4 regions of the Acinetobacter pullicarnis genome follow, and region 3 is predicted to be linked to each of the others. Evidence: predicted binding sites of a transcription regulator. Region 3 holds the regulator's gene; each other region holds the start of a gene.
What was found. Region 3 encodes PhoB, which activates phosphate uptake and scavenging genes when phosphate is short. Its sites were predicted from a motif close to TGTCATNAANCTGTCATAA; they were not measured.
Positions count from the first base shown of each region.

Region 1: FD716_RS04950 (inorganic phosphate transporter) is a predicted target of PhoB. The motif match lies at 1,653-1,671, and genes of this name have one in related genera.
Region 2: FD716_RS09740 (porin) is a predicted target of PhoB. The motif match lies at 2,091-2,109, and genes of this name have one in related genera.
Region 4: FD716_RS10605 (NAD(+) kinase) is a predicted target of PhoB. The motif match lies at 1,173-1,191, and genes of this name have one in related genera.

Region 1 is NZ_VCMZ01000001.1:1,165,182-1,168,755, reverse strand. Features, by position in the region: gene FD716_RS04950 (inorganic phosphate transporter) at 1-1,606, opposite strand, end outside; gene FD716_RS04945 (hypothetical protein) at 1,867-2,070, opposite strand; gene metH (methionine synthase) at 2,157-3,574, shown strand, end outside.
Region 2 is NZ_VCMZ01000001.1:2,213,159-2,216,732, reverse strand. Features, by position in the region: gene FD716_RS09745 (D-amino acid dehydrogenase) at 1-740, shown strand, start outside; gene FD716_RS09740 (porin) at 852-1,946, opposite strand; gene FD716_RS09735 (HIT family protein) at 2,737-3,150, opposite strand; gene FD716_RS09730 (YARHG domain-containing protein) at 3,185-3,454, opposite strand.
Region 3 is NZ_VCMZ01000001.1:3,893,404-3,896,977, reverse strand. Features, by position in the region: gene phoR (phosphate regulon sensor histidine kinase PhoR) at 1-1,106, opposite strand, end outside; gene phoB (phosphate regulon transcriptional regulator PhoB) at 1,132-1,842, opposite strand; gene FD716_RS17490 (TetR/AcrR family transcriptional regulator) at 2,077-2,754, opposite strand; gene FD716_RS17485 (SDR family NAD(P)-dependent oxidoreductase) at 2,961-3,574, shown strand, end outside.
Region 4 is NZ_VCMZ01000001.1:2,403,402-2,406,975, reverse strand. Features, by position in the region: gene mrcB (penicillin-binding protein 1B) at 1-1,113, opposite strand, end outside; gene FD716_RS10605 (NAD(+) kinase) at 1,295-2,200, shown strand; gene FD716_RS10600 (YeaC family protein) at 2,203-2,481, shown strand; gene FD716_RS10595 (glycosyl transferase family protein) at 2,568-3,569, opposite strand.

The DNA.
Region 1 (3,574 bases), 2.7 Mb from region 3:
ACAACCAGTACAAACCACCCGATAAACAAATGGTTGCAGGAAGTGTAAAGATCCAAGCTGAAAGAATGGTTTTTACAGTATTAAAGTTAAGTCCAGATTTGTTCGCTACCATGGTTCCCGCAACTGCACTGTTTAATACATGCGTGGTTGAAACAGGCATACCAAAGCCATCAGCTGCTGCAATGGTGGTCATTGCCACTAATTCTGCAGACATCCCTTGACCATAAGTCATGTGATGCTTACCAATCCGCTCACCCACAGTCACCACAATACGCTTCCAGCCTACCATGGTTCCAAGACCCAAGGCCAAGGCAACAGCGACTTTTACCCATGTTGGGATGTACTGTAAAAAGGCATCTAAGTTTTTACGGTAGTCTTTAATCGATTTTGCTTGCGCTTCAGTCATTTCAGGCAATTGCTTGTCTTTTTCTAAACGCTTGAATGTGGTGCTGCTGAGGTACATATCATTACGAATCGAACTGACTTCTTGCTCTGGAATCGATTTTAAATCGCCGTAATGCGCAACACGTGTGCCCAAATGCTCCGTCAAACTAGCCAAAGCAGGAACCACTTCTGGACTGTTTTCACGTGTTTGAATATACGTGGTTAATACTGCACGTGCTTCAACATCTGGAATATCCGCATGCTGTGCATAGATCGCTGTCGCAGTTTGATTTGAAAGTTGATTAAAACTTTGAAGATGTTCGCTATCTAAATTTTTATTCAACGAATAAGCCAAAGGCACCAAGCCAATCAAAATCAACATGATCAGCCCCATTCCTTTTTGACCATCATTTGAACCGTGGGCAAAACTTACCCCAGTACAGGTGAAAATCAAAATGGCACGAATGAGAGGCGGTGGTGGTTTATTGCCTTCAGGTGGCTGAAAAAGTTCAACTTGACGCTTAAATACTTTTTTAACCAAAAGAAAGAGTACTGCAGCAAAGGCAAAACCAATCAAAGGAGAGAATAACAATGCCTTACCGACTTTGGCGACTTGATCCATATCAACACCACTCGCCCCACCAGACGAATGTAGCAGATAGTTCATAATGCCAACGCCAAGAATTGAACCAATCAAGGTATGCGAACTTGATGCTGGAATTCCCAGTACCCAAGTGCCTAGATTCCACATAATTGCGGCAATCAGCATGGCAAATACCATCGCAAAGCCAGCACCACTGCCGACATTCATGATCAATTCAACAGGAAGTAATGCAATAATTCCGTAAGCAACAGCACCACTGGCGACCATCACTCCAAGGAAATTACAAAAACCAGCCCACATTACCGCGACTGGCGCAGGCAATGCATTGGTGTAAATAACGGTCGCGACAGCATTTGCGGTGTCGTGAAAGCCATTAACAAACTCAAAACCCAGTGCAATAAGGAGTGCCGTAGCAAGTAAAATAATTGAGTAAACACTCAACGGCGGCACATGCGCTAAATCAACGCTAACTTGAACCCCAATATAAATAAGAGTTGCAACAATTAAAGTTAAAAACACCGGCATAAAAAATTTCGGTGTCGGTACATGAACATTCGTCGATTTAGATGAATGATCGGATGGTACCGTATCTGAAGCAGATTGATGTTTTGAATTCATGCAGACGGTTAAGCGGATAAAAAAATCCACTTATTGTTCAATTTAATTGTGACAATTATATGACAAATATTGATGTTTAAAAGTCATATTTTGAGTTAAAACGTTTTATAAAAGCAAAACCTCTTCCTTTATTTGTATTTTTTAATGAATAAAAACAATAATTTAAAGCATCACTATGCATTCAAAACCACCATTTAAATCTATTAAACATGACTGTAATAATTGTGAAATAGTTACATTTAAAATATTTAGTGTGCGTATTATGCCCATGCTTTATGACAAAGTGATGAACATTTAGACGGCTTTCTGAGGGTTTTCAAATTTTGAAGCCTCGCAGCAGCGCTCTTCTCGCTATCTCTATTTTCTCTTTCGTTCAAGCTTCTAGTATTACCATCTTTTAATTTTTGAATATTTGAACAATCTTCTATAAAACTTAAAATTTCAATAACTTGTCTAAACAACACGGCTATCTCGTTGGCTAAAACAGCAAATACAGAATGATTTCTGCTAAAATGCGCACCACTTCAAATTCGTGCACTTAGGGTTTCGTATGTCCACACTCGCCATTTTAAAGCAGCTTCTCGCACAGCGAATTTTAATTATTGACGGTGCCATGGGAACCATGATTCAACGTCATCAATTTGAAGAGGCTGACTATCGCGGTGAACGCTTTGAAGATTGGGCACACGACCTTAAGGGCAACAATGACTTATTGGTGCTCACCCAACCGAAAGTGATTCAAGATATCCATGAGGCTTATTTAGCTGCTGGTGCGGATATCATTGAGACCAATAGCTTTAATGGCACCCGTGTTTCCATGTCGGACTATCACATGGAAGACTTGGTTCCTGAAATCAACCGTGAAGCCGCACGTCTCGCCAAAGCCGCTTGTGAAAAATACTCCACACCAGACAAACCACGTTTTGTGGCGGGTGTTTTGGGGCCAACTTCACGCACCTGCTCTATTTCACCCAATGTCAACGATCCTGCCTTTCGTAACATCACCTTTGATGCATTAAAAGAAAACTATATTGAAGCGGCACACGCGCTGATTGAAGGCGGTGTGGATATTCTTTTAATTGAAACCGTATTTGACACGCTAAACTGTAAAGCGGCTATTTTTGCCGTCAAAGAAGTCTTTAAACAGCTTGGGCGTGAATTACCATTAATGATTTCGGGCACCATCACCGATGCATCTGGTCGTACTTTAACGGGCCAAACCGCAGAAGCCTTTTGGAACTCTGTCCGTCATGGTGACTTGCTCTCCGTTGGGTTTAACTGTGCCTTGGGTGCCGATGCGATGCGTCCACACGTCAAAACCATTGCAGATGTTGCCGAAGTCTTTGTTTCTGCGCATCCGAATGCCGGCCTACCCAATGCCTTTGGTGGCTATGATGAAACCCCTGCTGAAACTGCGGCATTTATTAAAGAGTTTGCAGAAAGCGGACTGATCAATATTACTGGCGGTTGCTGTGGTACCACCCCAGATCATATTCGTGCGATTTATGAAGCGGTTAAAGACATCAAGCCGCGCCAAATCCCTGAGATCAAACCAGCTTGTCGCCTCAGTGGCTTAGAAGCATTTAATATTTATGATGACTCACTATTTGTAAACGTGGGTGAACGTACCAACGTAACTGGTTCTAAAAAATTCTTACGTTTAATTCGTGAGGAAAACTTTGCCGAAGCGCTTGATGTTGCACGTCAGCAAGTTGAGAGCGGTGCGCAAGTCATCGATATTAATATGGATGAAGGCATGCTCGATTCACAAGGTGCCATGGTGCACTTCTTGAATCTGATCGCCTCTGAGCCTGATATTTCGCGTGTACCGATCATGATTGACTCCTCAAAATGGGAAATCATTGAAGCTGGACTCAAATGTGTGCAAGGCAAAGCCATTGTGAACTCGATTTCCTTAAAAGAAGGTTATGACGAGTTTGTACATAAAGCGCGTTTGTGCCGCCAATA
Region 2 (3,574 bases), 1.7 Mb from region 3:
ATGAAATTAAAAGTATTGAGCCAACGCTGACAGGGAAATATTACGGCGGTTTTTATTGCCCGGACGATGCTACAGGTGATATTCATAAATTTACCACTGGGCTGGCTAAAGTGACTGAAAGTAAAGGGGTTAAGTATTTGTTTGGTATGCAAGTACTGGCGATCGATACGGACACTCAAGGGGTGCGCATCCAGTATCAGCCAAGCGTAGAAAATATGCAGATGACAGAAAAAATGACCTCACAACTTGATGCAGATGCAGTGGTGGTTTGTGGCGGTGTGGGAAGTTATCAGTTAGCGAAGCAACTGGGTGATCGCGTGAATATATATCCGGTGAAAGGCTATTCGATTACTGTACAACTCAATGATCCAGAAAGTATTCAAGCTGCACCTTGGGTGAGTTTGCTGGATGAGGGCGCTAAAATTGTGACTTCGCGCTTAGGTGAAAATCGTTTGCGGGTGGCGGGAACAGCGGAGTTTAATGGCTATAATCGAGATATTCGTGCTGACCGTATTCAACCCTTAACCGACTGGGTCAATAAAAATTTCAACCTTTCTACTGAACATGTCGTGCCTTGGGCGGGACTTCGACCAATGATGCCGAATATGTTGCCTGTAGTACGACGTGGAAAGCGTGAGCGGGTTTTTTATAATACTGGGCACGGTCATTTGGGATGGACTTTATCTGCAGCAACTGCGGTGATGATTGCACAAGAAGTCTATCGTGAGCTGCCGATGTAGCGTGGCTTGCCGTATCTATTCATGGATTTAACAGAAAAACTCCGAGTCATTTGACTCGGAGTTTTAAGTGGGAGAGTTTTGGAAAACTTGCTTTAGACCAGATGGATTGGCTTAGAAGCTGTAGACCATACCTGCACCAAATACAGTTTTTGTATCGTCTGTAGTGTTTTTATCTTTCCAATCACGTTTTTGCTGTGCAAGGATGCCGTAGAAGCGAGTTTGTTTATTGAAGTTATAGTCTAAGCCCATACCATATTGATCAAGTGTTTGACTACCACCTGTCCATTCATCTTTTGCAGACTGGTATTGACCTTTGACTGCCCAAGGTGTGCTTGCAATGCGATAGGTTGCTTGGATGGCCCATGCATTTTCTTCAAGTGAGGCAACTCTAGGGTCAAGTTTGTTTGCAGTTAGCGATGCAGCTGTTGGTGAATTAGATGGTTCTACATATTGATAAAGTGCGCCTAAAGTTAAACCTTGAACGCCAATTTTAGATAAGTCATAAGAACCGGTTAGGCGGTAAGCATCAGATTCGATTTTATCTTTAATGCCAGATGCATTATAAGTACCAGCGACACCAAAGTTACCAGCAAGTGCAACTGCTACACCAGCATCTTTGTTTTCATAAGACAGTGCAGTTGATACGCCACTTCCAAAGCCATTACGTTCTTTAGTGGTATATTTTGAAGCGTTATTTTCGCCCATTTCAGCCATAACTTTAAATTGTAGGCCTGGGATAATTAATTTTTTATCTGTTTCAAAACCAACCACGTTTTTAAGACGTTCTTCACCGTACATGGTTTTGGTGATATCGAGATTGGTGTCATCGTTGAAGATATCTTGATAATCGCCAGCAACAGTTTTGAAGTAAGAGTCGTAATTACCTGCTTTTAATACACCAATGTCTTTAAAGCTTAAGCCGAGGAAGCGATTACGTGCGCTGAGGTCTGTATCTGAACCTGAACCATCAGTTGAAATTGCCCATTCAGCTTGATAAACAACACCAAGTGTATCCGTTAATTTTTCTTCGCCTTTAATCCCAAAGCGTGAAGCATTCGAGTTGAGCTGAGTTTGGTCGTTGCCTTTCCAGTCATTATTATCAACTTGGTTTAATGAAACATTGAATTTACCGTACAATGTTGGCGCTGCATGCGCTGCGCTAAAGCCAATTGATGCAACTGCTGCAGCGAGTAGCACTTTTTTCATTGAGATTTCTCCAAAAAACGTATATCTAAAATGGCATGTGATTGATTTAACCGTTCTGCGTTTGTAAGGTTTTAAAGGTAGTTACAAACGCTTACTAACTTGCTTTGCAGTATCTGAAAACTTTGTTACAAGTCAGTGAAAGCAAAATGACAGTTTGATGACGTTTAAGAGGTAGGTTTAGTGGTTTAAAATTTATATTAATAAATAAGTGGATTTTAGTAATTGTATAATTTGGAATTGAAATGAAGTGATGGACTGAGTAGTTAAAGCTAAATTGGAAATATAGAGAGCTAGTGTTTGATACTTTGTGATTTCTGCTTATTTTTTATTTTAGGTTTTAATTTTTTATTTATAAGTCATTGTATTTAAGTATAAAAATAAAGTTAATTATTATTAATTCATATGTGTAAAGGTGAAGTGAATCTGATTTTTATTGAATTTATTTTATCTTGTTTATACATGGAATATATTGATTAACCAAGTGGAATGGCTTGAATAATTTTTCTATTTTATTGAATTCTATTTATTTTAAAATATAACATTTGGTTTATTTAAATGTTTATAAAGCATTAGATTTCATTTGAGGGCGTTATTTAAAGGATCGATTTGGTTGATGTCTGGCGAGGAAGGCGGAGAGGGGTGTGAAAGTTGATTTTTATTTTGCAATCATTTAAATCAGCGCATAAAAAATAGACCGCTTTCATTGATTGCTTAATTTAATTCGGAATGACAAGGGAGAATTATCATTCGATTTCATTATACAAAAAAGAAATAGGTCTATTTATTTAAACTAGAGGGCTGCTTTAATTTTCTCAGCCAACGCTTTAATTTTCTCTTGATCACCCATTTGAGCAGCGTGTTTGCCCAACGTATGAATTGAACTTGGAATCAGATGGAAATGTACGTGGGGCACAGTTTGTCCAGCAGCCTCTCCTGAGAGTTGCATAAGGACGATGCCTTTTGCATCTAAGGCTGTTTCAATTGCTTTGGCAACTTTTTGAACGACTTGAATGGTATAGGCCGCAGCATCAGCTGGGAGATCGAGTAGTGTGACCGCTGGTACTTTAGGAATGACCAATGTGTGACCATCTGCTTGTGGCATAATATCCATAAAAGCAAGTACTTGATCGTCTTCATAGACTTTTATCGCGGGAATCTCAGCACGTAAAATTTTTGCGAAAATATTTTGGTCATCGTAAGCCATATACTACTCCGTGGTTAGTGTCCTTGAATTTTAACTATTTACAGTTCAACTCTTTTTGACGTGCTTTGATGTCGTCAAGGTGCTGTTGTTCTTTATCAGAAAACTTGGGTTTGTTGGTAAAGCAGTTTTCATTTCCATACTTCTCTTTTGCTTCAGGATCTTTAAAGCAGAAGCCTTTTGCCGCATAGATAAGATTTGATTCATCTTGGAGTTTTTTACACTCTTGTGCAGCATCTGCTGCATAGGCATATGAACCCACTGCAACTGAAACGATAGAGAATAATGCTACTGTGAACTTTTTCATGTGCTTACCTCAAAAATTGACATCAATGGTGTCTTATTTATAGCCATTATAGGGGCAGAAAAGCTTTATACAATGTTGAATCATTACTCAAACGTAATTTTACTCCATGATTCATACCGT
Region 3 (3,574 bases):
CTGTCATCATGCCAACCAATGGTAATCGTGCCACCTTTGGGGGTGTATTTAATCGCATTGGTAATCAAGTTACTGAAGGCACTGGCAATTTCCATGTCTGAGCCAATCAGGTCACAATGGCTGTCAATTTCTAAATTCAGCGTATGCCCATAATCGATATTGTAGGCTTGTGCATCATCAAACAGTTGGTTCATCAAACTTGGCATTTCAATAATCTGATTTTTAGCGATTTGTTTGTCATTTTCCAAACGTGAAAGCAGCAATAAATCGTTGACCAGAGCATTCATACGACGTGTTTGCGACTGCATTTGCTCAAAGGCACGCTTCCAACGTGGACTGATCTCTTCTTGATCTGTAAAGGTTTCAATATAGCCACTCAGAACTGTGAGTGGGGTACGCAATTCATGTGAAATATTATCAACAAAATCTTTACGCATTTGTTCGAGGTTTTGCATGCGCGTCACATCATAGGCAACCAATACCCGACTTTCACTGCCAAAGCGAGTCAGTTTAATTTGCACATAATGTTCATCATGTATTGATGATTTGATTTTGATGCCGTCAGGGGATTTGTCGATATCGTTAAAATATTCGATAAAACGTGGTTGACGCAGAATAGTGAGCAGATTGCGACCACGGTCAAGGGCTTGAATGCCCAATAGTTTTTCGGCAGCAGGATTGGCCCATTCGATTTGATGCAGTTCATCGGTCAAGACCACCGCCTCAGCCAAAGCGATTAAAGAGGATTGTGCACGATCAATCAAACCGACCATATCGGCCTGAACAATACGTTCTTGGCGTTGTGAGCGATAAACATTAAACAATAACGCCCCCCAAATCCCATTGAGGTTCGGTGGAACGTCATAGGGACGATTGGAGATCCATTCATTGACCAAATAGAGGGAGCGGAGTTGCAATACAAAAAAAACGGCAAATGCAATTAGAAAGCACGTGCCTAAATAATCGATGCTATATCCAATTAATCCGCCAATGACGAGGAAAAAAATCAGGAGTTTTAGATCTTGCTTGGCGAAAGTCCACAAACTGCTATAACGAAATTTTTTATGATCACGTGCAAGTTCAGGGACTGGATAAGGTTCATACATATTGGTTCTTAATTACCTAGCGCGTTTAACCCAGTGCGACATCAGCGCGTGTCGAAAAGCGATAACCTGTGCCACGTACCGTTTGTACAAAACGGTCAACAGCATAAGGTTCAAGCACCTTGCGTAAACGACGAATATGTACATCAATGGTTCGGTCTTCAATGTAAACATTGCCGCCCCAAACTTGGTCAAGTAATTGTGCCCGTGTATAAGCGCGTTCTGGATGTGTCATAAAGAACGCCAGCAAGCGATATTCAGTCGGGCCCATTTCTAAGATATTGTCGGCAAAGCTTACACGCTGGCTGACAGGATCTAAAATAAGTCCATTGGCGTCAATGGTTTTTTCACCGCTTAAGGCATTGGCACGACGAAGTACCGCTTTAATGCGAGACACCAGTTCTCGGGTTGAGAATGGCTTGGTCATATAATCATCCGCACCAGCATCTAAGCCTTGTACTTTATGATCTTCCTCGCCACGTGCAGTCAGCATAATGACAGGAATTTCAGACAAGTTGTCATCGCGTTTTAAGCGGCGACATAAGTCTACGCCACTAATGCCACCAGGCATCATCCAATCAAGCAAAATCAATGCTGGTCGTTGATCGACGATCATTTGATGTGCTTGTTTGGCATCCTCGGCTTGTAGACATTGGAAGCCGGCCATGTCTAAAGAGGTGTGTATCATTTCACGAATTGGCAGCTCGTCATCGACGATTAAAATGTAGTCATCTTTCACAACGCAATATCCTATGAGTGTACGGTGACCCGTTTTATATTTATGACAGGCTTATTACAAAGATTTATTATGACAGTATCATTGCAAAAGTGGGCGTAATCGCAGCTTCTGCAATGAATTGTGACAATGTTTTATTTATTCCTTTATAAATCAAATAGATTGGCTGTAATTTAAATGTCATTTATTTCTGATGATTTGTGAGGAATGCCACAGAAATAGGGATCAATGTTTGGGTTATGGGATGAATTTCTCAATCAGTGCGATAAAAACAAGTTCACAAGCGGCCACAATTTCATCTTGAGACTGCTTAAATTCACCGATTACCCAGCGTCGTGCCACTTGTGTGACATAGCCATTTAAGCCTGTTGCGACCAATGAAATTTCCTGTTCTGCTTGAGGGATTTGTGGCATTAGGCTCATCACAAAAGCCTGAATCATACGGTCAAATTTGTTCATCGTTTCACGAATAATCGCTTGCTTATGCAATTCCTGAACCAAGGTCGCATCAATATAAATAATCCGTGCTAAACGTGGGTCATTTTTGAGTAAATTGAAGAGGGCACTGAGTCCTGCTGTAACCATTTTCCGAGGATTGGGAGAGGCTTGTACAATCGCTTGCATCATGGTGGATTGTAGGATTTCAATCTGTTTTAAAAAAATACTTTGAAAGAGCTGCTCACTCTTTTGAAAAGACTCATAAAAATAACGTTCAGTCAGTTTGGCTTGATTGCATATATCTTTGACCGTCACCGAAAAAAAGCCATGTGTGCCATAGGCTTGAATGCCAGCTTCAATCAGTTTCTCGCGACGCGCCTGCTTTCTTTCAGCGAGGGAAAGCCCTTTAAATTGACGCTCTTTCACTGGTTTTTGGGCAGATTTTAGATTGATCTCGCTCAATGGGTCTTGGCTCATAATCGCTTCACGTATATGCAATGTATTCAAAAGAAGTATTTTAGCAAGGAACCCGGCCGAAACCTATGTTGCCAAATTGGGGAACGTTGCAGTCAGCATTCTTTGCCTATTTTATATTGACAATATTAATTGTCAATTTTATAGTATTTTCTGTGCTGCTCAAAGGCAATCTCACTTTCCGCAGAAAATTCAAACAAGGAATCACAATGAAAAACTTTAACAATAAAGTTGCAGCAATTACTGGTGCAGGATCAGGTATTGGTCAACAGCTTGCCATATGCTTGGCACAACAAGGCTGCCATTTGTCCTTGAGTGATGTCAATGAACAGGGTTTAGCAAAAACAGTTGAACTGCTCAAAGCATATGATGTCCGTGTGACAACCAAACGACTGGATGTTTCTGATCGTATTGCCATGAAGGATTGGGCGGCGGAAACAGTGCAAGCGCATGGTTCAGTCAATTTGATTTTCAATAATGCTGGTGTGGCATTGGCCTCAACGGTTGAAGGCGAAAGTTATGAAGAGCTGGAGTGGATTGTAAATATTAACTTTTGGGGCGTCGTTTACGGCACCAAAGAATTTTTACCGCTTATTAAACAGACCAAAGATGGTCACATTATCAATGTGTCGAGTTTATTTGGTCTCACTGCGCAACCGACACAATCGGCTTACAACGCAACAAAATTTGCTGTACGCGGTTTTACTGAGTCACTGCGTCAAGAGCTTGATATTGAAAACTGTGGTGTGAGTGCATTGTGTGTGCATCCCGGTGGTATTCGTACCAATATTGCCAATTCAGCACGTAGCAATGACAGCTTAAA
Region 4 (3,574 bases), 1.5 Mb from region 3:
TTGATATTCGGTTTTAAGTTGACGACGTACAATATCAAGGAAGTCGGGGAAACGTGAAGGTCCTGTGGTCGGTTTTGCCACGACATTGAGTGGACGGGCACTTTCAACATCATATTGTTCTTGGTTTAAATAACCCATCACCAACATATTATGTAAAACCACATTGCGTCGATTGAGCGCATTTTCTGGGTTTTTCCAAGGATTGTGCAGGGTTGGGCCTTGAACCAAACCAACTAAAAAAGCCTGTTGTGCGGTATTCAATTCGCGTAGTGGCATACCAAAATAAAACTGTGCAGCTAAGCCATAACCATTAATGGAATAGTTGCCATTTTGCCCAAGATTCACTTCATTGAGATAGGCTTCTAAGATTTCATCTTTGCTGTAATGCAATTCGAGCAGCAATGCCATTAAGGCTTCATTCACTTTACGTTTTAGGGTTTTTTCAGGGCTAAGATAAAAGTTTTTCACCAACTGTTGGGTGAGGGTAGAGCCACCTTGGCGTTTTCCACCAGTGACATTACTGACCAAAGCACGCGCAGTGCCTCGGAAAGAAATACCAAAATGTCGATAGAAGTTGCGGTCTTCCGTTGCAATAAGGGCTTCAATTAGCGGCTTCGGCACTTTATCGAGTTTAATCAGCACACGGTCTTCGTTGTGCTGCGGAAAGATACCACCGATGAGTAACGGTTCAATACGCGCAATCCCCGTATTGGAAGGCTTCGTCGCACGAACATCCAAAATTTGATCATTGGCAAAAGAGACTTGTAATACTTGTTCAGGATCAACTTCATTGCCGTAGTCAAAGCCACGTGTATGAATATAGAGGGCATTATTTTGCACCACATAATTACCTGATTTTTCGTAACTATTACTTTCTTTGTAGCCAAGTAGTTTAAGTTCTTGTTCTAAGTCTTTTTGAATGATGGGCGCATTGGCATAAATTTCGAGTGGCCGTGCAAATACTTTTGCGGGAATATCCCAACGATTTCCTTCAAATTTATCTCGAATGACATTGTCTAAGCGAATGACATAAACACTAAAAGCGATCGCGGCTGCAATGACCAACAACGAAAAAATGAGTGCAATTAAGCCGATACCACGTTGAAACTTCATAAATATACATAATAGCCTGTTTATTTTAGCCAATCATGCGAAGCTTTTCATTAATTTGCAATCATTAAACTGTGAAATAATCAGATTAGTTGCAACAAAGCCAAGCAATTTGGTTGCTGCATTTATTAAAAGTCATAGGTTAGTGTTATTATATCCAAAATTATTATGGGGTTTGTCGTAGGTGCACCTTTCACCAAGAACATTTCGAAATATTGGTTTAATTGGGCGACCAGACAAAGCATCCGTGGTTGACACACTCTGTCTTATCCATGACCACCTTTTAGGGCTTGGTCTACATCCTGTATTGGATGCGGAAACTGCTGAACTGGTTCCTTTTCAAAATACTCAAACCGTAAGCCGTCACTTACTCGGTGAGGTCGTTGATTTAGTTATTGTTGTTGGCGGAGATGGTTCTCTATTACACGCAGCGCGTGCACTGGTTAAATATAACACGCCCGTGTTAGGCGTTAACCGTGGTCGTTTGGGGTTTTTGACTGACATTAATCCCACTGATGTAATTTATAAATTAGACCAAGTCTTAAATGGAAAATTCCAATTAGACCGTCGTTTTCTATTAGAGCTAGAAATTCGCAGTAAAAATGAAGTGATCTATGATGCGATCGCATTAAATGATGTGGTGCTACATTCTGGTAAATCTGTGCATATGATTGATTTTGATCTGTATATCGATGGTCAGTATGTTCATCGACAGCATAGTGATGGCCTGATTGTATCTACGCCAACAGGCTCAACTGCGTATGCTTTATCTGGCGGAGGTCCAATCTTACATCCGAGTATGGATGCAATTGCGTTGGTTCCGATGCATCCACATACCTTGTCATCTCGACCGATTGTGGTGGGGGGACAAAGCGAAATTAAAGTGCAAATTCGAGAGAATCGGGTTATGCCGATGGTGAGTGCTGATGGACAGCACAGCGTATCGTTAAATGTAGGCGATAGCTTACATATTCGCAAACACCCTTTTAAACTGACTTTATTACATCCACCAGGCTATGACTTCTACATGGCGTGTAGAACAAAACTTGGATGGAATCGAGACTTTGACTCATTGCAACAGCAGGATTGATTATGAACGTACAGCAAATGCTCGCAGTGTTAGACGCAGATGTAGTGGCGCGTTTAAAGACCGCAGTGGAAATTGGTAAATGGCCGAATGGTGCCGCACTTACGACGGAGCAACGTCAAGTCTGTATGCAAGCTGTGATTGCTTGGGAGCATGAGCATGTGGCAGCGACTGAGCGTACTGGCTATATCGATAAATCTAAAAAAACGCATGTGGAAGAAGAAGTCTGTGATGATGATAATCACGTTCCAGAATCAGAGTTCACCCCGATCCGTTTTGTCTAATTTGTCTAAACAGCTCGGATCACAAAAAAGGCGCTAGGTAGAGCGCCTTTTTTGTGGATTGTTTAGGGGGCAGATACCCTAACAGCTTAAACCAATCGAGTTTGCCAGAGATGCTTAGCGTGAAGCATGGCTTGTTCGTAGCTGCTGCAAACTCCCATCGTATATAACGCGATGCCCATGGTTTCCGTTACTGCAATTTCCCCATATTCATGACTTTGTTTGCCTTCCCAGACTGCTTTGAATGTTTCAAGCTCAAGTTGTTCTTCGGTTGCGCTGCGACCTTCTGTCAACTTCGGTAGTTCATATTCGTACATTTCACCCTGTTGAATGCCACAAATGAGGGTGCGCGCATCTGGATTACGCTCAAACTCACCCCCTTCACCTTTGATCACCGCACTGTTTTGATAGCCCAGTTTTAATGCTGCTTGTTGATGTGAACTGCGGTAGGCAGGGTGGAAAATGGCTTGTAAAGTGGCTTTGGCATTAAATGGATTGATTAAACGAGACAACGTGTGAATTGGGGAGCGTAAGCCCATTACATTTCGTAGTCCGATCAAGTCGCTTAAGATCGGTGAAATAACATCAAGTGGTAAATAGGCGAAGTTATGCAGTTGTAATTGACGTTGTACTTGGGTTTGATTCTGACAAATAGAATAGCCTAAGTATTGCAAAACTTGTTCGGTGTAGATGCGATTAATGGTATGGCCTGCTGCGCCATGCATAACGATACGATAACCATTTTTTGCCAAGGTCAGCGCTGCCAATAAAAACCATGGAAAATGCTTACGTTTACCAGCATAAGAGGACCAATCAAGATCTATAGGCATCGGATCAAACAGCAATTGATCTTTAGTGGCTTGAACAAAGCCTGCAAGTTCGTCGACAGATTCTTCTTTCACGCGCAGCAGCATGAGGAAAGCACCTAACTGCACCTCTAAGACATCACCTTTTAAAATCATACTAAAAGCTTGATAAGCTTCATCATAGCTTAATGATCTGGCGCCATTTTTGCCTTTGCCAATAATGCGAATATAGGTCGCAAAAGGATGTTCAAAATCTGAATATTGGTTACGAGAGTTCGTGTTCATTGCCA